3 regions of the Shewanella sp. 10N.286.52.C2 genome follow, and region 1 is predicted to be linked to each of the others. Evidence: predicted binding sites of a transcription regulator. Region 1 holds the regulator's gene; each other region holds the start of a gene.
The links. Region 1 encodes sigma-54, which starts transcription at its own class of promoters, with help from an activator protein. Its sites were predicted from a motif close to GTTGGCACGNNNNTNGNNT; they were not measured.
Positions count from the first base shown of each region.

Region 2: the regulator sigma-54 is predicted to act here: its motif matches at 3,299-3,317, upstream of fliE (flagellar hook-basal body complex protein FliE).
Region 3: the regulator sigma-54 is predicted to act here: its motif matches at 1,346-1,364, upstream of BCU94_RS06785 (HAD-IIB family hydrolase).

Region 1 is NZ_MCTV01000013.1:20,698-28,215, forward strand. Features, by position in the region: gene ptsN (PTS IIA-like nitrogen regulatory protein PtsN) at 1-140, opposite strand, end outside; gene hpf (ribosome hibernation promoting factor) at 143-430, opposite strand; gene BCU94_RS05950 (RNA polymerase factor sigma-54) at 455-1,939, opposite strand; gene lptB (LPS export ABC transporter ATP-binding protein) at 2,074-2,805, opposite strand; gene lptA (lipopolysaccharide transport periplasmic protein LptA) at 2,805-3,515, opposite strand; gene lptC (LPS export ABC transporter periplasmic protein LptC) at 3,502-4,062, opposite strand; gene kdsC (3-deoxy-manno-octulosonate-8-phosphatase KdsC) at 4,059-4,625, opposite strand; gene BCU94_RS05975 (KpsF/GutQ family sugar-phosphate isomerase) at 4,627-5,604, opposite strand; gene BCU94_RS05980 (calcium/sodium antiporter) at 5,673-6,635, opposite strand; gene BCU94_RS05985 (ATP-binding cassette domain-containing protein) at 6,819-7,518, shown strand, end outside.
Region 2 is NZ_MCTV01000002.1:85,607-93,124, forward strand. Features, by position in the region: gene fliH (flagellar assembly protein FliH) at 1-77, opposite strand, end outside; gene fliG (flagellar motor switch protein FliG) at 122-1,165, opposite strand; gene fliF (flagellar basal-body MS-ring/collar protein FliF) at 1,155-2,849, opposite strand; gene fliE (flagellar hook-basal body complex protein FliE) at 2,904-3,245, opposite strand; gene BCU94_RS01275 (sigma-54 dependent transcriptional regulator) at 3,474-4,817, opposite strand; gene BCU94_RS01280 (PAS domain-containing sensor histidine kinase) at 4,810-5,985, opposite strand; gene BCU94_RS01285 (sigma-54 dependent transcriptional regulator) at 6,147-7,518, opposite strand, start outside.
Region 3 is NZ_MCTV01000014.1:19,406-26,923, reverse strand. Features, by position in the region: gene BCU94_RS06790 (GGDEF domain-containing protein) at 1-1,116, shown strand, start outside; gene BCU94_RS06785 (HAD-IIB family hydrolase) at 1,413-2,264, shown strand; gene BCU94_RS06780 (glycosyl transferase) at 2,266-3,486, shown strand; gene BCU94_RS06775 (sugar phosphorylase) at 3,549-5,291, shown strand; gene BCU94_RS06770 (methyl-accepting chemotaxis protein) at 5,405-6,856, opposite strand; gene BCU94_RS06765 (DUF4870 domain-containing protein) at 7,441-7,518, shown strand, end outside.

The DNA of each region.
Region 1 (7,518 bases):
AGACTTTCAAAAATAGCCTGTGAAGAAAGGGTTGGGTACTGGGCAGCCATTAAATTGCTGATTAATTCCAGTACCTTTTTCTTACTGCCCGGAGTGGCACAGGTAGTGCACGCCGGCTGCAGGATGGTACGAAGTTCCATCGTTAATGCTTAGTGAGTTTCTCTTTATGTTTAATTACCTGACGGTCTAGCTTATCTATCAGGGCGTCTATTGCCACATACATATCAGCGTTACGCGATACAGCAAACACTTCACCGCCTTTTAGGTGCAGTTTGGCTTCGGCAATCTGTTGTAGCTTTTGAACATCGAGCACAACGTGAACATTATTGATCTGTTCGAAGTGTCGTTCAAGCTTTGAAAATTTTGTTTGCACGTATTCCCGTAAAGATTGAGTTATTTCAATATGGTTTCCAGTCAGGTTAATTTGCATAGGTCATCCTCCAATAACAAAAAGTTATAAGCTTTTGCGTTGGTTTGAGGGAGGGATGAGCATTGCCTCTCGATATTTGGCTATCGTACGTCGAGCAACGTTAATCCCTTGTTCAGCCAATAGTGTCGCCATTTTACTATCACTAAGAGGCTTTTTCGGGTTTTCTGCAGCTACGAGCTTTTTAATAAATGCGCGAATTGCTGTAGAAGAGCATTCTCCACCATCATCGGTACTTACATGGCTTGAGAAAAAATATTTTAGTTCAAAAAGTCCACGGGGGGTATGCATGTATTTTTGGGTCGTGACCCGTGAAATGGTCGACTCGTGCATTTCAACCGCTTCAGCAATATCATTGAGCACCATCGGCTTCATGGCTTCTTCACCGAACTCAAAGAAACCTTGCTGAAATTGTACGATACAGTTAGCCACTTTTAGTAAGGTTTCATTACGGCTATCGATGCTTTTGATAAACCATTTAGCTTCTTGTAAATGACCACGAATAAATTGGCTGTCAGCTTGGCTTGAACCGCCTTTGGCCATAGCTGCATATTGCTGATTAACGCCAATTTTAGGCATGTTATCGGGATTTAGCTCGACCACCCAGCGACCATTCTTTTTAAGTACAGTAACATCAGGAATGACGTACTCATCTTTAATGGGGGTAATTTGCAAGCCTGGACGTGGATTGAGCGTTTGAATAAATTCAATGGCTTCACGTAAATCATCTTCTTTAAGCTTGGTTTTACGCATCAGTAACCTAAAGTCACGACCGGCGATTAAATCAAGATGATCTTTAATCAGTAACTTAACATTATCTATGCAAGGAATTTCATTAGGGTATTGGCCTAATTGAATTAATAGACACTCACTTAAATCTCGCGCTGCAATGCCGACGGGATCGAAGTGTTGTACCCGTTTAAGTACAGCTTCAACTTCATCGAGTTCGATATCGTCAGTGCCTAAGGATTGCAAAATGTCTTCAACGCTCTGGGTGAGGTAACCGCGCTCATCAATGGCATCAATAATGGCGGTTGCAATCACTAAGTCATTTTCAGAAAAGGGAGTGAGGTTTTTTTGCCATTCAAGATGCTCATACAAGCCTTCACTGGTTTCGCCTTGAAACGGCATATCATTACCGCTCGATACTGCGCCAGAGCCAGAAGTCGGCGAGGCGGTATACACCTCATCCCATGTGGTATCCATAGGGAGTTCTTCAGGCATAGAATCTTTAGTGAGCGATTCAGTGGTATCAACCGTTGAGGTGTCTTTTTCTATGGTGACTTGGCTATTATCACTAAAATCGGTGTCAGTTTGCAGGGCGTTTTCTTTTACGGGCTCTTTGGCTTTAGTGAATTCGTCTTCAAGCTCTAATAGCGGGTTTGAATCAAGTGCTTGTTGAATTTCTTGCTGTAGCTCCAATGAGGAAAGTTGCAATAAGCGAATCGCTTGTTGCAACTGTGGGGTCATGGTTAAGTGTTGACCCATTTTGAGTTGGAGTGAGGCTTTCATGTACCGCTTGTCCCTAATTGAATTACATCATCGCGACGAACAGTGTGGGCGCTAGTTTATGATCCTAGAAAAATAGACTAGATTAAGGTTTGTTGTTGGCCGCGAATGCCATACTAAAAACTGAATAGTGCTAACTATAGCTTGAATTGTTCACCTAAGTATACCGACCTAACTTGCTGATTGACTAAGATCTCAGCAGGTGTTCCTTCAGCAATCAAGTTTCCGTGACTCACAATATATGCTCGCTCACACACATCAAGTGTTTCACGGACATTATGGTCGGTAATTAGCACCCCTAAACCACGGCTTTTAAGTTGTTGAATAATTTTCTTGATGTCGATTACTGAGATAGGATCTACCCCTGCAAAAGGTTCATCTAATAAAATAAACTTAGGATTTGCCGCTAATGCGCGTGCAATTTCAACTCGGCGACGCTCGCCTCCCGATAACGCCATACCTTGGCTATCACGGATATGAGTTATGTTAAATTCTTCTAATAAATGTTCCAGTTCTTCAATGCGCTGCTCATTTGATAAGCTTTTGCGAGTTTGAAGCACTGCCATTATATTATCGTGTACTGTGAGCTTACGAAAAATACTGGCTTCTTGAGGTAAGTAGCCAATGCCTTTTCGGGCGCGCAAATGCATTGGATCTGCGGTTAAATCATCTTCATCGATCAGAATGCGGCCCTTATCACTTTTGACTAGGCCTACGACCATATAAAAGGTGGTGGTTTTACCCGCACCATTAGGGCCAAGTAAGCCAACAATTTGGCCGGTTTTTACCGTCAGGCTGACATCTTTTACTACCTGGCGACTTTTATAACTCTTAGCGAGATTTTCAGCGGTTAACGTAATTTGGGTCATTAGTCATTTTGCTCAGCTGCTGGGGCTGACAATGTCGCCTGCGCCTCAGCGTTAAGTGATTCAGTTACTTCGGGTGTTTCAGTTGAGTTCACAGCCTCTACAGCAGATAAATTGTTGTTTTCAATTATAGCTGGTGGCGTGTCATCACCGGGTTTAGCGCTGTCTGGTAAATGTGGTTGCTCATCTTTTTTCTTTTCAGAATCAATCAAGTCTGGGTGACTTTCTGGTTGAAAAATAGTGATAACCCGATCTTCACCAGTACCGGTGCTTTCAGCAATTAACTGCTGCTTTTCAATGTTGTAGCTAATTAGGTTACCAGTAACCTGGCTGCCAGCTTGGTCCAATTTAGCATTACCCGTTAAGGTTAAAATGCTAGTGGCAAGCTCATATTTAATTTCATCGGCACTGGCAGTACCAATACGGCCATCATCTAACTCTTGGGAAAATGTCGCAGGGTTACCTGTGGCAACCATGGTTTTTTGGGTGCCGCTTTCGGTGCCAAATGCGCGTAATTCGTCGGCATTAATGTTAATCGACCCTTGAGTCACATTAACTGGGCCATAGAAGATGACCTGATTGTTTTTTATGTCAGCTTTTTGGCTCACAGCTGCGACTTTAAGCTCTTGCTGTAAATCGCCTTCTTTTGCATAGGCGCTGGCAATACTGACTACACTGAGTAGTGAGGCAATCAAAAGTTTACTTTGCTTCATACGTTCCTTCTACTTGACTTAAAAGTTCAAGTTCTTGAGCATTTAAATCAGCATACAGGCCTAAACCTTGTATATTAAAATCTGACCCAGTAACAAAAATTTGTCTATCTGAGGTCAAAATCATGGTGTTCATATCGAGTGCCAACATGGTGGTTGTCAAAGATTGTAATGGCTCGTCGATGTTTATTGCATCAATAATAACATTATTTTCTAAAACTACTTTGCCTGTTTCATTATTCAGCTTGCCTAAATCTGCGCTTAATTGCCATTCGGCTTCACCATTTTCAGGATAAATAAGGTAGACAGGCTCAGTAAACATGGTTTCATTACTTTGCTGAAAGTGCTCCATGTATTTCGCTGAGACTCGGCTTTGCACTAAACCTTGCTCATTAAATTCAGTGGTGCGTAAGTCATTGGCGATAAAATCAGGGCGAGCAGGGGCTGGCAATGTACTTGCCTCCATCTGACTACGTTTAACTTGTACTTGCCAATAAAGGACTAAGGCTGCGCCAAAAAATCCGATAATAGCGAAGGTCACTCGGCTCATATACTCATTCCGTGGGCATTTTCAAACTTATCTTGGCTAAGTAATAGCAAATCGGTGAGTTCACGTAATGCGCCATTTCCGCCGTTAATGGTGGTGGTCATATGGCAATGTTGTTTAACATAAGGATGGCCATCAGCCACACAAACTGCAAGGCCAACCTGTTTCATCACAGGTAAGTCAACCATGTCATCACCAATATAGGCGACTTCATCTGGGCTAACGCCATAGGTATCTAACAGGCTTTGGTAAGGCACTAGTTTATCATCAACACCTTGATAAATATGAGTGACACCTAAAGCGGTCATTCTATTTTCCACAATGGCAGATTTACGCCCGGTTATCACAGCAACATGAATATTACTGGTTAAAATAGAGCGAATGCCATAACCATCACGGGTATGAAATGCTTTTAACTCTTCCCCTGCATTACTTAAATAAATACGGCCATCGGAAAATACCCCATCGACATCGCAAATAAGCAGCTTAATTTTTTTGGCTTTTTGCCAAACATCATCAGAGATTGGGCCGTAAAAACCTTGGTGCAGTGTTTCGTGTAATGACATGTTAAATGACTCCAGCTTTAACCATATCGAGCATGTTAAGTGCGCCGACTGGGCGTTGGTTCTCGTCTACGACAATTAAACCGTTAATACTTTTTTCTTCCATAATCTGTAATGCTTGCGCGGCTAAAATACCTGGGCTGATGGTAATGCAGTTGGTTGTCATTACATCGGCAATAGCGGTAGTACGCAGGTTCACTTCAGCATCGATGACGCGGCGTAAATCACCGTCAGTAAAGATCCCGACTAGCTTGTCTGCATTATCGATCACTGCAGTCATACCTAAACCTTTATTTGAGATCTCATATAGGGTTTCAGTAATGCAGAGCTCACTTTTCACCTGTGGAATATCAGCGCCTTTGTGCATTACATCGCTGACTTTAAGTAATAGTTTACGACCTAAAGATCCACCAGGGTGGGATAGGGCGAAATCATCACGGGTAAAGCCTTTCGCTTGCAATAATGCTACGGCCAAGGCGTCACCCATCACCAAGGTTGCGGTAGTGCTTGATGTTGGTGCTAGCCCTAATGGGCAGGCCTCTTCAGGCACTTCAATACATAAATGCAGTTTAGATAGCTTGGCCATATTGGATTCTGGTTTACCCGTAATCGCGATTACCGGGACACCCATGCGCTGTATAACGGGCATTAAGGTGAGAATTTCACTGGCTTCACCAGAATTTGATATGGCTAAAATAATATCATTTTTTGCCAGAGCGCCTAAGTCTCCATGGCTTGCTTCGCCAGGGTGAACAAAAAATGCAGGCGTGCCTGTGCTGGCGAGTGTGGCAGAAATCTTATTGCCAATGTGGCCAGATTTGCCCATGCCCATGACAATGACTTTGCCTTTACATTCTAAAATGAGTTCACAGGCTTGGCCAAACTCGTCTGAGTCTACATATTGATAAAGGTTATCTAATGCTGCCTTTTCAATATCAATGACTTGACGACCCCATTGGCGCAATTGTGTTTGTTCTGTCATATGTATCTCTCTATTGTCCAAAGCGATTTCGGGTTACGCTTTGGTGAGTCACACATCTTTATGCCCCATTATTGTGATTGAAATAAGACAACTTGGTACGCAATAAAGACGATTAATAAAAGGGCTCCATGCCAGCGAGTAAGCTGCTTTTTAGCGCCACTCGATAATACCAGTACTGCTAATGCGGTGCTGGTTGCTAGTACCATGTAAAAATCTCGACCGCTTGCATTTATGTCGATTTCACCTGGGGCAATCAGCCCTGGAATGGCCAGCACTGCTAAAATATTAAAAATGTTTGAGCCAACAATATTACCAATCGCGAGGTCGTCTTCTTTTTTTAGGACGCCAGCGATGCATGCTGCTAGTTCCGGTAAACTGGTGCCAATGGCAATAATGGTCAGGCCGATGACCAGATCTGACAAGCCAAATGTCTTGGCAATGCCTACCGCGCCTGTCACCATCCAGTCTGCCGAGAGTGGCAATAACACCATACCAACAATGATCCAGATAATAGCATGTAATGTGGGTACATTTTTAGGGATCTCTGCGTCAGACTCATCAGCTAGGACATCTTTTTTCTTATTTCGCATCGCGCTCCAAATGAAATAGCCCATCAAGGCGAAAAATGCGATTAATAATACCCCACCTTCAACACGGGTGAGCATGCCGTCGTGAATAAGGTAGCCAGCTAATACGGTTGCCGCAATCATGATTGGAATTTCACGCTTTAAGGTTTCTGAGCGAACTGAAATAGCCCCAAACAATGCGGTAACCCCTAATATCAAGGTGATGTTAGCCACGTTTGAGCCGAGCACGTTACCAATTGCAGTATCGCTCATGCCTTCCATTGATGCGGTGGCAGCAACCAGCATTTCTGGCGCTGAGCTGCCCATGGCCACAATGGTTAAACCGATTAACATTGGTGGCAGGCCTAAGTTTCTAGCAAAGGCGGCAGCTCCGTAAACAAAGCGATCTGCGCTCCAAACTAATGCGCCCAATCCGACGATGAGCATCATGATATTAAAAAGCATCTTGTTCCAATTATTTGAGTTATGGCGATATTTTTGTCAGATATTAACAAAAATCATCGCTATTGCGAAAATTGTTAGGGATTGTAACGCATGGTGATTGATTTGTTGTAGGTTCTTACACAATTTCGTACACTTCAGCTCTACATCTCGTTCTCTAGGAAGGCTATTATTTCCTCTATAGACATGTCTACTCCAAGTTTAGAGCCCACTAGGTCAGCCCTTGTAGAAGTTAAGAACATGGGCTTTAGCCGAGGGACTAAGGTTATCTTTGATGATATCAGTCTCAGCATTCCAACTGGCAAAGTGACCGCCATTATGGGGCCAAGTGGCATAGGTAAAACCACCTTACTTAAACTTATCGGCGGTCAATTAACCCCTGATAGTGGTGAGGTGCTTTTTGCTGGGCAAAACATTCACCAACTGAAGCGGCAACAATTATTTGAGCAGCGAAAGCGCATGAGTATGTTGTTTCAAAGTGGGGCGCTTTTTACCGATATGAATGTGTTTGATAATGTGGCGTTTGCGCTGCGTGAGCACTCAGGGTTAGCTGAAACTATTATTCGTAAGATTGTGTTGATGAAGCTGCAAGCCGTGGGGCTGCGGGGCGCCGCTCTGATGATGCCCAATGAGTTATCCGGCGGCATGCAGCGCCGAGTTGCATTGGCGCGGGCGATAGCACTTGAGCCTGAAATGATTTTGTATGACGAGCCTTTCGCCGGTCAAGATCCTATTTCGATGGCGGTGTTGGTGAAATTGATTGGCGAATTATCTGAAACATTGAGGCTGACTTCGGTGGTCGTGTCCCACGATGTGGATGCAGTATTGAGTATTGCCGACTATGTTTATGTTATCGCCGAGAAAAAAGTAATCGCTTCAGGCACGC
Region 2 (7,518 bases), on a different contig from region 1:
GAAACATCCGGTAATTGCCAATGGCTAAAATCTTCATCAACTTCTGTTAGGTTATTATTGTTATTAGCTTTAGTCATGATTGCTCTGGTTGTACCTCGTTATAAAATCGGCTTAAATCGGACTATAGGAACTCATCACCACCGCCGCCACCGAGCATAATTTCGCCGCTGTCACTTAATCGACGCGCAATCGCAAGGATCTCTTTTTGAGCCATTTCCACTTCACTGATCCTTATCGGCCCCATGGCTTCAAGATCATCACGTAATAGCTCACCTGCTCGCTTAGACATATTACCAATAATTTTGTCAGATAACTGATCATCAGCACCTTTTAATGCTTTCATTAGCACATCTTGTTGAACTTCACGCAGCAAAGCTTGAATACCGCGATCATCTACATCAATTAAGTTTTCAAACACAAACATCAGATCTTGAATTTGCTGCGCCATTTCTTCATCAGATTCACGCATGGTTTCCATGATCTGGCCTTCAACACCCGTATCAAGGAAGTTCATGATATTGGCCGCCGCTTTCAAGCCGCCCATTTTCGCAGCTTGTGCGCCGCCTTGTCCGGCAAATTGTTTTTCCATGATGTCGTTTAATTCTTGCAAAGCTGCTGGTTGAACTTCTTCTAAGTTAGCAATGCGCATCATTAAATCTAAACGGGTATTTTCAGGGAACTGACTGAAGATTTCAGCCGCTTGATCAGGCTCTAAATAAGATAAAACAATAGTTTGGATTTGTGGATGCTCGTTTTGAATAATGGTCGCCACTTGGCGTGCATCCATCCACTTAAGCGAATCTAAGCCTTTAGCGCCACTGCCCATAATAATTTGTTCAATCAAATTACCGGCTTTGTCTTCACCTAGGGCCGCAGTTAATGCTTTGCGGACAAACTCTTCACTGTTAAAACCAATGGAAGAAAACTTTTGAATCTCTTCCAAAAACAGCTTATGCACCCCAATGACTTTCTCTTGACCAAAGTCTTGCATGGCGGCCATGGCCATACCGACTTTTTGCACTTGTTTTGGCTCTAAGTGCTTTAAGATTGAGGCGGCATCTGCTTCACTTAAGCTCAGTAACAAAATAGCAGTTTTATCAATGCCACTCAGCTCTTCAAGAGTAGGCTGTTCGCCTACGGGTGCTGCCAGGGTATTATTTGCCATCTTCTTGTAACCAACTCTTAATTACTTGGGTAGAAAGTTCAGGTTCATTAGCCACTAATGCCCTAATCGACTTAATCATATCATCATCTTTATGCAGGTTTGGTATTTGAATCGAGCCATCATCGGCATAGCTATAATCTGCTTGTTGGCTATTGAGCATACCCAAGGTATCGGCGGCATACTGATCTTCAATCTCAGCCAATTCATGACCTAAGCGCGGCTCTTCGGGCATCTCGACTTCGTCGTTATTAAACAAACGATTTAACATAGGGCGAATCACAAACAAAATCAGCACTAAGACTAAAAACGCCCCTAACACCAATCTCACCGCGCGCCAAAACCAAGGCTGCTCCCACATTTCAGCGGCGGGCAGCTCTTCAATAAGCTGGTTCATAAACGGTACTGTGACCACTTCTAAGCTATCACCACGTTGACTGGTAAAGCCCATCGCCCCTTCAAGTAAGCGACGAATATTGGTTAGCTCTTGTTCGGTGCGCGGAATGCGGGTCACTATGCCACTTTCATCAGCAGGTCCCGGTTTATAATCAATGGCCACCGACACACTGACTCTGCGCACCACACCCACTTGCTGGCGGGTATGGCTGATGGTGGTATCAAGTTCAAAATTACGGGTTGCTTCTCGATGGCTATTGCCATTAACCGCTGTAGTTTGCTCTGCGCCTGCTTCTTGTGGAATATCTGAATCCATAGGAGGCTGATTGGTTAATGCCCCTGGAATGCCACCCATTGATTGACCGCTTGAATTACGCTCTATGGTCATTTCACTGCGTACAGCGGGTAAATCAGGCGAAAAGCGTTTCGCGGTTTGCTCAATCGCGGTGAAGTCCATGTTGACATCCACTTGAGAAGTGAAGTTTTCAGGGCCTAGAATAGGCATTAATATCGAATCGATTTTGTTACGATATTCTGCTTCTTGATGCTGCACTAATTCAAGCTCGCGGCGGGCTCTTGAGGAGGCGCCATCTTGGCTACCTGAATTTAGCAGGCGGCCATTTGAATCGGTCACTGTCACCCGGCTTGGCTCTAAGCCTTGTACTGCTGAGGCGACAATATCAACGATAGAGTCAATTTCTTCTTGGCCAAGGCTACCACGACGAACGCTCACAACTACGGTAGCGCTAGGTTTAGATTTATTACGGGCAAACACATTTTCTTTGGGAATAGCTAATATCACTTTGGCGCGGCTAATACTTTTTAGCTCTTCTATCACTCTGGCTAAATTAACTTCTTGGCTTTGTTTTAGGCGGGCTTGCTCCATGCGCTGACTAACACCAAAACCGCTGTCTTGGCTTAAATAATCGGTTGGTTGACTACTGGCTTCAACGCCTGCACGGCCCAGCAGCAGTTTGACATTTTGATATTTGTTTTCAGGAATACTGACTACATCGCCGGAGATTTTATAGGCAATTTTATTCTTATCTAAAACGTCCAATACTTGGATCATTTCAGCAGTTTCCATTTGCCCTAAAGGCCTATATTCAGGCTCTTGCGCCCAAATAATCATAAATACTGCCAGCACAAGACATACAGCTAAAGCCAATATCATAGTGATTTGACGCATAAAGTCAGCACTACCAAACGAGCTTTTCAAGCCAGGTTTATTTTCCTGCTGAATCCCTGTGCTATCGACTTTATCTGAATCTAATACTAGATCTGTGCTCACAATATTTACCTACTTCAATACCAGAATATCAACAACAATACTATTAACAAAAGCCTAAACAGGCATACTCATAATTTCTTTATACGCTTCTACAAGTTTGTTTCTCACTTGCACCGTTGCTTCAAATGCAACCCCGGCTTTTTCACGGGCAATCACGGTATCAGATAAGGTCACAGTGCTATCGCCCATCTCTAATCGGGTGGCTAAATTAGCTGAGTTTGATTGTAAATCAGCCACGCCACCAACCGCTTGAGATAACAATTGGCCAAAGTCAGCACCAGAAGTATTACCGACTTTTTGAATCATATCCGCTTGAATAGGTAAGCCAAGATTAGGCGAAATCTCACCCTTTAAGGATTGCATTTCTTGTAAAAAAGGATTTGAACTAATCTGCATTGTAAACTCCATTCGTCGGATATTTGACGACTTAAAAACAGTTACAATAGAATTAGCAAGTAGGATGCCAACAATAGCTTAAATACACTTAAGCCCATGAAAAGAGCTTAAAAACAACTTGAAAGGGTGAAAAACACACAAAATAGAACCGCTTTAGTAACATCAAAGCGGTTAAGCTAATATTTTAGAATTTAGAGTTAAGTATAAAGATGAACTAAACGTCGATATTTAAGCAGGGACTTGAATACCCAAGTCACGCATTTTAGCCATTTTATAGCGCAATGTTCTGGCGCTAATTCCCAGCTTCTCAGCTACGTCTTTACGGCTACCATTACATAGATTTAAGGTTTCCAAAATAATCACATGCTCTTGAGCCTGCAGTTCGCCCCCAAGCCCGTCCGTTTCAGCAGCGGCCACGGGTTGCTCATTGGGGCTCAAAGTAACATCTTCAGCTTCAAGAATAATATCCGCGCCAGTTATCTCCTCGCCATTATTCAGTATCAAGGTGCGCTGAATAACATTATCCAGCTCACGGACATTACCTGGCCAGCGATAAGCCAATAAACGACGACAAGCTATCTCATCTAACTCTGGCACTGGTGAGACATTAAATGCCTTAGCATGCTTAACCAGCAAGTGCCTTGCTAAGGGTAAAATATCAGCCGGTCGTTGGTTTAATGCAGGCCAGGTTAGTGGAAATACATTAATGCGGTAATATAAATCTTCTCGAAATGCGCCCGATGTTGCCATGGACTTTAAATCACGGTTTGAAGTGGCAAGTACCCTCACATCAAGGGCTATGGTTTTACGGCCACCTAAACGCTCAACTTCACGCTCTTGCAGTACTCGCAACAATTTGGCTTGCAGCCCTAGCTCCATCTCAGAAATTTCATCAAGCAATATGGTGCCGCCTTGAGCCTGTTCAAATTTTCCAGGGCATGCCTGATAAGCGCCTGTAAAAGCGCCTTTTTCATAGCCAAATAAGGTGGCTTCAAGCATATTTTCAGGTATTGCTGCGCAATTAATGGCGATAAAAGGTTTTTCTGCTCGAGGGCTGTTTTGATGAATATAACGTGCTAGCACTTCTTTGCCCGATCCACTTGGCCCCATGATCATCACTGAGGCATCAGAGCTTGCCACCCGCTGGGCAATATTCAGTAGCGCCAAGCTTTTGTCATCGGCGACCACAGGTTGACCTAAATTTTGTTTAAGGGGTAAGTAGCGAGATACCTGATTTAACAACACTTCAGGCGCAAAAGGTTTAGCCAGATAATCCGCCGCACCAAGTTTTATGGCGCTAACCGCACTGTCAATGGTGGCAAAAGCGGTCATTAATAAAATGGGGACTTTACTATGGTTTTGCTGTAAATAGTTTAATAGCCCTAGCCCGCCAATACCTTCCATTTGCACATCACTGATAACCATATCAAACGTCGTGGTTTTCATGGCAATAATGGCCTCTTCTGCAGAGCCCACATCAACGCAGTCATATTGGGCTAACATCAAGGTATCAAGTAAGGCTTCACGCAGCGCAGCATCATCTTCAACTAACAGTAACTTGGCTTCACTCATGGGATCCCTCCACTATTTTTTTGGCTTGTTCCGTGTCTTTAGCCATAGGAAATGATAGTCGAATTAAGCTGCCTTTGTGCGGCTGCGATGTCACCTGTAATCTGCCGCCATGATTTCTCACCACGGTTTGCACTACCGCTAAGCCTAGGCCTGTCCCTTGGCTTTTAGTGGTAAAAAAAGGCTCCAATACTTGTTGCTGCATCTCTTTTGATAAACCCTTACCGTTATCAATCACATCGATATTAATGCCGTGTTCATCTTCGCCAGTCACAATCTGAATTTCTGTGGCATTGGCCTCTAGGCTGTTCATCACCAGATTGTTAATCGCCGAGCTTAAGGCATTCGTGTTAGCCATAATGTGTTTATCGGTTTGATCAATAAAGTGTAATTTACACTGTTTGTTTTCAACAATGGGCTCACAATTTGCCAGCACAGGCTCAATAATATCTGCAGTAGATGTCGACTCTGCGGCGCCATCTTGTTTGTTTCTTGCCATCAGTAGCATGTCATTAACTTGACGCTCTAGCTCATTAAGCCTATCGACTAACTTGCCTTGAAAACGCTTTTTAGCCGTATCATTTAATTTAGGGCTAGCAAGGTTTGATGCATATAACATCGCGGCCGATAACGGCGTTCTGACCTGATGCGCCAAGGTTGCCACCATTTTGCCCAGTGCTGATAAGCGCTGTAAATGAGATAGGTTTTTCTGTAATAAGCGGGTTTCAGTTAAGTCAGTTAACACAATTAACTGCCCAGGCTCTGGCGACAGCGGAGTAATCGCCAGCTTTACTCGGCGGCCATCTTTTAGTGACACTTCATAACCGTCATCATCTTGGGGTGAAAAAGCGCGGTTAATAATGTCAAACCACTTGGCCCCTTGCAGCGGCCGGCCTAATAAGTCAGTTGCGACTGGGTTGGCCAAGGTCACAATACCGTCACCATTGATAATCACTACACCTGAAGGCATAGCTTGAAGAATATGCGCCATTTGATTAGACATATTAGCTGCCTTTTGCGGACGTGATGTTTCAGCTTGCAGATCGAGGTTCACTGATTGACGCAGTGTAATTGGCGCTGCTGGCGCCTCGCTGACAATTGCTGCAGGCTCGGCTAGTTTGTAGCTATCACAATACTGCGGCTGTTCTACTAGTGATTGCGCTGAATACATGGTCACTCCGTCAAAATAATAACTTTGTACTACCAATGCATTTGGTATGCCAGTTTAAAGTTTTTAACGGCGCAAAAGCAAAAAGCATGCCCTAATGCATGCTTTTTACTCGTTTTGTCTATTTGTTATTTAGCTGTAAGTTACTGTCGGTAAGAGCTTGATTAATCTTTACCCATACCGTACTTACGCATTTTTTCAACCAAGGTGGTTCGGCGTATGCCTAACATTTCAGCGGCTCTGGCAACCACGTTATCTTGTTGCTCTAACGCTTGGCGGATCATGTCAATTTCAAGCTCTGCCAATAAATCCTTAAGGTTTACCCCTTCAGGCGGTAATTCACTTGGAAAGCGGGTATCAGGTAGCTCTATGGGTTCCTCATCACTGAAGATAGATGCTAATGCATCACGCTCTTGCTGCTCTTCACTGACTTCAACACAATATTCTGGCACATCGATATAACGATATTTTCTTGGTAAGTCATTCACATCAACCAAGCCACCAGGGAATAAAATCGTTAAACGCTCGACTAAATTCGACAGCTCGCGGACATTACCAGACCAATTATGGGCCTTTAATGATTCGATTGCGCGCTGGGTAAAGCGGATTTTACCGCGGCCTTCGTTAAAAACACGGCTCACAAGCTCTTGCAATAATAATGGCACATCATCACTGCGCTCACTTAATGAAGGCATTTCTATTGGAAACACATTCAAACGATAATATAAATCTTCTCGAAATTCATTTTCGCTGATCATGGTTTCTAAGTCACGGTGAGTGGCCGCAACAATGCGTACATCGGTATTGATGGTTTTAGAACCACCGACACGTTCGAATACTTTTTCTTGCAATACCCGCAGTAACTTTACTTGCATTTGCAGTGGCATGTCGCCGATTTCATCAAGAAACAGCGTGCCATTTTCAGCTAATTCAAAGCGGCCTTTACGGGTTGAAATAGCCCCAGTAAATGAGCCCTTTTCATGGCCAAATAGTTCACTTTCTAATAACTCAGGCGGAATAGCACCACAGTTGACCGGGATAAATGGTCCATCGCGGCGATCAGACATGTAATGAATATTACGGGCTACCACTTCTTTACCGGTGCCAGACTGACCCAGTACCAGCACGGTTGCGTCAGAACTGGCCACTTGGCTAATAAGGTGTCTGACATTGGCAATACCTTCACTGCGGCCCACTAAACTTCTGAATAGTTTAGTTTGGTTAGCGCTGGTGGGTGTTTGCGGCTGTTTAGCTTGGCCATAGACTTGACAAAAATGCAGTAATTCGGTCAATTGCGGGTAGCTTATTGGCTCAGCAATGGTGCCTAATACGTTGCCACCATTAAGGTTACTTTCACCTGATAATAGCACTGGCTGCCAAGGCATTGATGACTTCACGCTTTTAATAAACTCAGCCGTGACTGATTGGGTATCAAGCACTAACGCCCGATAACGACAGTCTGCGGTTAATGAGGCAAGATCGTCTTTAGTAATTAGATGATACTTTTCACCTAAAAAATCAAAAATACAACAAAGA
Region 3 (7,518 bases), on a different contig from region 1:
ACTTTGGCCAATGAAGCTAAAGATTACAAAGATTTATTATTTTTCGCGCATCTAAATAGCGGCCGCGTGGCGCTAAGAATGAATGATTTTCCCCTTGCTATTGAGCATTTAGAAAAAGCGGTTGCATTACACCACACTTCCAAAGAAAGTTATTTTAAAACCAGCAATTACTTATATCTGGCGTTAGCTTATTTAAGAATTGGTGATGCAGTAAAAGCGGCTGAAATGGCGCGCGCATTCAAACAAGATAAACACTTTAGTCAAAACCAGCAAAGCATGATTTTACAGGCCGATGCCATAATTGCGATGGATGAGGCTAAGCCCATTGAGGCCGTTAATACGCTGCTTGATGTCATTGATTTAGAAAGGGAAGCGAACCAAAGCGTCATTAGCAACCAAGTTATCATTTCTGCGCTTGGTCATAATGACCAATTGGTCAATTTTGAAAATCAATTACTGGCGAATAGGCTTGCTATTAATGAATTAAACTTGGTAGCAGTTGAAGATAAAGAGCGTATTTATCAGCTTAATCTGATGCTACTTTTTGTTTCTGCTGTGGTGTTATTAACCTTGATTATTTTCCTATTGCTCTCGCGGCGATCGTTAAAATTTCGTGCAGAAATCGACTTTCTTACCGGGCTTTATAATCGTGGCCAAACCTTTACCCAAGGTCAGAGCCTCGTTGAAAAAGCGGCAAAAAAACAGCAACCTTTGGCAGTGATCCTGTTTGATATTGATAACTTCAAAACCATTAATGACACTTATGGGCATCATGTGGGCGATCTTGCGCTAAAATCGCTGTCAAAAAGAGCAAAAGCCTTATTAAAAAACAGTGACTTGATAGGTAGGATCGGCGGTGAAGAGTTTTTGATAGTGTTACCCAATACTAATATGGATCAAGCCTTTGCGATATCAGAGCGTTTGCGTCACGGCATAGCATCTCGAGCGTTTCACTTTGACGATATTAGTCTTGATTTAACGGTGAGCATGGGAGTGGTAAATAATATTGATAGCACTAAGTCATTATTTGATTTAGCAAAAATAGCAGATGAAGCACTGTACCGAGCTAAATATGCAGGTAAAAATAAAGTGCACCTTGCTGCTGAGTGCGCATAACCCTTACCAAAAACAGCTTGGCTAATGCAGTCCTATTAGCAAGTGTAATTAGCTAACCTTTAACGCTCTCTTTGCACCGTAATGGTGCAAAGTTTGTTTCAAAATCCTGCATTTATGATCCATTTCTGTGTTTTTTTTAATGTGTTCTTTCCCTTCGGATAAATTATTTAATCAATAAATTCAGTGTCTAATGTTTAGTTTCTAACCATTTTAGTGCAAAGCGCCAAAAGCTGGCATGTAACCTGAAACATTTTTAGGCAGTTGAATAATTGTTTAGGTAATGGAAGGGAATAAATATGACCACAAGACCGCTAATATTTACAGACATGGACGGTACTTTACTTGATCACTTTGATTACAGTTTCTCCAGCGCAATAGCGGTAATTGAAGGATTAAATGAAAAGCAAATTCCTATTATCCCTAATACCAGTAAAACGTTTGCCGAAATGGAAAAGTTTCAGCAAACCATTGGTTTTAACTCACCGTTTATTTCAGAAAATGGCGCAGTGATCTACATTCCCATTGGTTACTTTGACACTCAGCCTCAAGACACCTTTACCCAAGGGTATTATTGGGTAAAAGAATTTTGTGAGCCAAGAAGCCATTGGTTAACCTTACTGGAAACCGAGGCCAAAGCATTTACAGAAGATTACCTTGGTTTTTCATCTCTGACAGCCGAAGAGCTTTGTGAGCTAACGGATTTAACCCCAGAAAAAGCCACTCTGGCCTTGGTAAGGCATTACTCTGAGCCGTTATTGTGGACCGGTGATGACACTCGAAAGCAAGCCTTTATGGCCCATATGAATAGCCTAGGCGCGAATATGCTCCAAGGCGGGCGTTTCTTACATGTTGGCGGCCATACAGATAAAGGCCGCGCCATGGACTGGTTAGCCCAGCAATATGCCAATGCTTATCAAACCAGCGTGCAAACCATTGCCCTCGGTGACAGTGGTAACGACAGCGCCATGCTAGAGGCGGCTGATATTGCCATTCAAATTAAATCTCCCACTCATACTTTTCCAAAAATCGATACCACATCAACACCGATTCAAAGTAGCCAATACGGCCCTAAAGGCTGGGCAGAATGCCTAGAAGCTTTGTTTTTAAACCCAAATTCTTCAACATCATTGAAGCTTGAGGAGGCATAACATGGCTGATTTTTACCAAAATGGCATAGTGACTACCCTACATAATCTGACCCAGCGTACCCATGAAGAGATGGAGCAGGACTTACTTAAATTTGCTAAAACGCGGCCGTTAGGGCTGATTTTACCTTCGCTGTATTCAGAGCTAGAGGGTGAAGCCTTACCTGCAATTATTAGTAAATTAAAAGACGTGCCTTACTTAAATGAAATTGTGATTGGGCTTGATAGGGCCGATAAAGAGCAATATAAACAGGCGCTGGGTTTTTTTAATCAGCTGCCACAACACCATAGAGTACTTTGGAATGACGGCCCCAGACTGCAAGCCCTTGATGCTAAATTAAGTGAGTTGGGCCTTGCGCCGAAAGAGCTCGGTAAAGGCCGTAACGTTTGGTACTGCATGGGTTATATTTTGGCGTCCGGCAAAACGGAATCAGTGGCACTGCATGATTGCGATATTGTCACCTATGAAAAATCCCTGCTGGCAAGATTGTTATATCCGGTGGCCAATCCACAGTTTAATTACGAGTTCAGTAAAGGTTTTTATGCCCGCATGTCCAACGGCAAAATTAATGGCCGCGTGTCTCGACTATTGGTCACGCCATTGATTAAAGCCTTACAAAGAGTGGTGGGTCATAATGATTATTTAGAATATATGGACAGCTTTCGTTATCCATTAGCCGGTGAGTTTTCATTTAGACGTGATGTGTTAAACGATTTACGTATTCCCAGTGATTGGGGCTTAGAGATTGGGGTGCTGAGTGAGATGCATCGTAACTATGCTCATAACCGTATTTGTCAGGTGGACATTGCGGATAATTACGATCACAAACATCAGGATTTATCCCTAGATAATGCGGAAGCGGGCTTATCAAAAATGTCGATTGATATCACCAAGGCGTTTTATCGTAAATTGGCTACCCAAGGGGAAACCTTTAGTACCGAAGCCTTTAGAACCCTAAAAGCGACCTATTATCGTATCGCCCTCGATTATGTGGAAACTTACCATAATGATGCGCTTATGAATGGGCTCACCACCGATATCCATACTGAAGAAAAAGCCGTAGAAATGTTTGCCCAAAATATTGTGACCGCTGGGCAGCGTTTTCTTGATAACCCAATGGAAACCCCTTTTATGCCAACATGGAGCCGGGTGATCAGCGCTATGCCTGATGTGCTTGAGCAGCTCAAAGAAGCGGTAGAGGCTGATAATGCAGAGTTTATGTAATTATGAGTGAGATTTTAGGATACCCGCGAGCAGGGCAAGCTCGCAGGTTTGAAGAGGTCAAAATGGCAGACATTAATGCACTTAAGCAAAAGCTAATTCAGCAGTTAGGTTGTATTTATCAAGATATCACACTAGATGTGTCAGAGGATGATCTTGCTGAGCAATTGATTAACACCATGAATATTAGTGTCGATTGTGATGAGCCACATCCCTATGCCAATCATTGGTCGCAGCACGATGTCATCATGATCACCTATGGTGATAGCATTATTCAAGAGGGGCAAAAGCCGTTATCCATTCTTGCAGAATTTATGGATAACTACCTTGAGTGCATCAATGGGGTGCATATCTTGCCATTCTTTCCTTATAGTTCGGATGATGGCTTTGCTGTAATTGATTACTCAAGTGTCAATGATGCCTTAGGTGATTGGTCGGATATTGAGTTAATTGCCAACAAACGCAGATTAATGTCTGATTTAGTGATTAATCACTGCTCTAGCCGTAGCGCGTGGTTTCAAAACTTCATTAAAGGTGAGGGCCTAGGTCATGATTACTTTTTTACCGCTAAGCCTGAGGATGATTTATCTGCGGTAGTGCGGCCACGGACATCTGATTTACTAAGGCCCACAGATACCGCTAAAGGTCTGCAGCATGTGTGGTGCACCTTTAGTCATGACCAAGTGGATTTTGACTTTAGAAACCCGCAAGTGCTGCTGGAGTTTGTGAAGATCATCAGACAATACCTTGATGCAGGCGTGAATATTTTCCGTTTAGATGCAGTGGCGTTTTTATGGAAAATCGTCGGCACTAAATCGATTAATCTAGTGCAAACCCATGAAGTGATTAGATTACTACGCACCCTTATTGAGCATGCGCAACATAATGCGGTGGTGATCACCGAAACCAACATACCCAATACCCAAAACCTAACCTATTTTGGTAATGCTAACGAAGCCCATTGTATTTATAACTTTTCATTGCCGCCGTTATTGATTAATACCTTGATCACTGGCAGTTGTTTATACCTTAAACGTTGGCAGATGAGTATGCCGCCCGCGCAGGACGGCACCACTTACTTTAACTTTATTGCCTCCCACGATGGTGTAGGGCTAAGGCCTGCTGAAGGCTTATTAGATGAGGATGAAATTAACACCCTAGTGGAAACCATGGTGTCATTTGGCGGCAAAATATCTAGCCGCACCTCTGAAGAGGGGGAGCAAAAGCCCTATGAAATGAACATTGCTTTAATTGACGCCTTACAAGGCACAGTGAAAGGTAAAGATGAGTTTGGTTTAGCTCGCTTTAGCTGCGCCCACGCGATTATGCTGGGGCTTGAGGGCATACCAGGTATTTATATTCATAGCTTGTTAGGCACTGGCAATGATTATGAAAAGCTAGCCAATACCTCCCATAACCGGGCTATTAACCGTCATCGCTGGGACTATGAAGAGCTAAGTCGATTATTGGCCGATGATAATAATCAGCACAGTAAAGTGCTGGCATCATTAACTAAGCTAATTAGTATTCGTACACGGCAGCGAGCATTTAACCCTAATGCGACCCAGTTTACGTTGCATTTAGGTTTACAGTTATTTGGTTTCTGGCGTCAAAGCCGTGATAGACGACAAAGTATTTTTTGTATCAGTAATATTACCGATCAAGTGATGGAGCTGCCGTTGGCTGAACTGAATTTAATTGGCACTGAAACCTGGTTTGATCTCATTGATGGTGAGGTGATTGCAGACATTAACGCAGTGATGTTACTTGAGCCCTATCAAACGGTGTGGATCAGTAACGTGGCTTAGTGAAAAAAACAATAGTTTAAAAATAAAACAACTTAAAACCAGCAACCTAAAGCAAAGGGCTAACTTTGCTTTAGGTTAGCTGTTTATATCGTTATTTTTTAGCTAAAGTGCTGTTACTTAGCTAAAGTATATTGCTTTAAAATACCTTCTAAACCATTCGAAGAGTCATTTAAATTGGTGGCGATATTAACTGATCGCTGCGCACTATCCTTGATGCTTTCTGCTTGACCGCGAATATCTTTAAGCTGGCCAGCAATATCTCGCGCTGCCGCACTTTGCTCCTCTGATGAGGTTGCTATTTGGCTACTCATATCAAACACATGGCTAATAGAGCCAACCATTTGATCCACATCGTTACCGACAGACTCAATGGCATTACGGCCTTTATCTGCCTGCGCCACAATATCGGTGGTGATGTGCGAAAGAGTATTAGTGTCTTGCTGCAGTCCCTCAATCATGGTTTGAATTTCAACCGTGGCTTGCTGGGTGCGACTGGCTAAGGTGCGCACTTCATCAGCAACCACGGCAAAGCCTCGACCTTGCTCACCGGCGCGAGCCGCTTCAATAGCAGCATTTAGGGCTAACAGGTTGGTTTGTTCTGAAATGCTGTTAATGGTGGTGACCACAGCGCCGATATTAGCGGCGGCGGTAGATAACTCAGCCACTGAGCTTGAGGCTTCTGAAATTCTGCCTGTTAAGGTGCTAATACGGGTAACGGCTTCAGTAATTTGCACCTGGCTGTTATTAGCTTGGGCTGAGTTGAGCTGAGTCTGCTCAGAGGTATTCGAGGCATTGTGGGATACTTCCTCAATGGCTGCGGTCATTTGCGCCATAGCAACTGATACCGTATCTAAAAAATCATGTTGGTACTGGGTTAACTGCTCACTTTGTTGCGCCTGTTGATTAAACTCAACCGCAGCACCAGCTAGTGTTTCAGCATTAACTGCAATGGCTGACACCATTTCACTCATATTATCGGCGCTGCGATCAATTTCACGGGCGATTAAACTAAAGTCATCACTGCCAAAAAAGTTAAGTCGCTGGCTTAAATCGCCATCTGCAAGGCGCTTAATGGCAATATACATATCCCATAAGCCGCCACCAAGGGAGGTCGAAATCCAATAGCAAACCAGATAAAAGGGCAATAAGCTCAACAAGGCCATCATTAACATAGTGCTGGCATCTGACTTGGCTGTGCTTTCGAATTGGGCGACATTAAGGGTGGTTATTAGGGTTTGATTACCTACAGCTGCGCTAACAGTAATGTTATCGCCGCTGCGTTTGGTGGCGCTCATATAACCGACAGAGGCATTTATTTGTCGGGCAAAATCAGCCAGTGCATCGCCTGATAAGTTTTGGGCATTGGCACTGTGGGCATAGGCATCAATAGTTGTTTGGGCAAATTGTTGCGATGCCTGATTTATGTGGGCCTTATTATTAAAGTAATTTGTCAGTGCAATGGCGGTGGTAAGTAAGGTGACGAGCGAACATACCAGCCAAAATTTACCATTTAGGCTGAGTTTAATTAGTACTGCATCGACTTTGCGAAAGCTAATTTGTTTCATGTTACATCCTCGGCGCAAGCCATATTCTGGATTTCTTACAAATAAAAAAGAATCGCAACGTTATTTGAAGGTGAATAAATTGCGTTTGATCCCAGCATTAAACCATTAGGTTTATGACTTCATTCTCAAAAGAAAGCGCCATACAAATATATCGGCAATTGGCGGCAAAAGTTTAATCAAAATGTTGTTTATAGCTGATTGAAAACAGAGGGGGGAAATGGTCGATAAGCTGTAGTGAAGGGGGAATTAAGATCTTATATTTATTATGGTTATTTTATCATGGGGTTTTAAAGTCGCTAGTTTGACTTATTGCCAGCGGCGCTGCTTATATTTTAAACTTAATTTTACTGGTTTACTTTGTCGCTAGCGGTAATTAGGCCACAAACACAAATACAAATAAAAGTACAAATAGTGAAGGATAACTATTTTAAGCCAGATATGGATATCGATGACTTCCTATCAGACCTTCATTGCTGTTTTCTTGTATTCACTTTTAATGTTTTTAATAAACGCCACTAAACTCATACACCAGTTCTGTACCTAGCACTCACAGTGCGAATTGGATGTGTATAAAGGAATTATCCATGAGCCAAGACACGGAATTAGTCATCAATGAAATTACCCAAGATGCGAAAAATATGGCGCGACTATGTTGGGTTGGC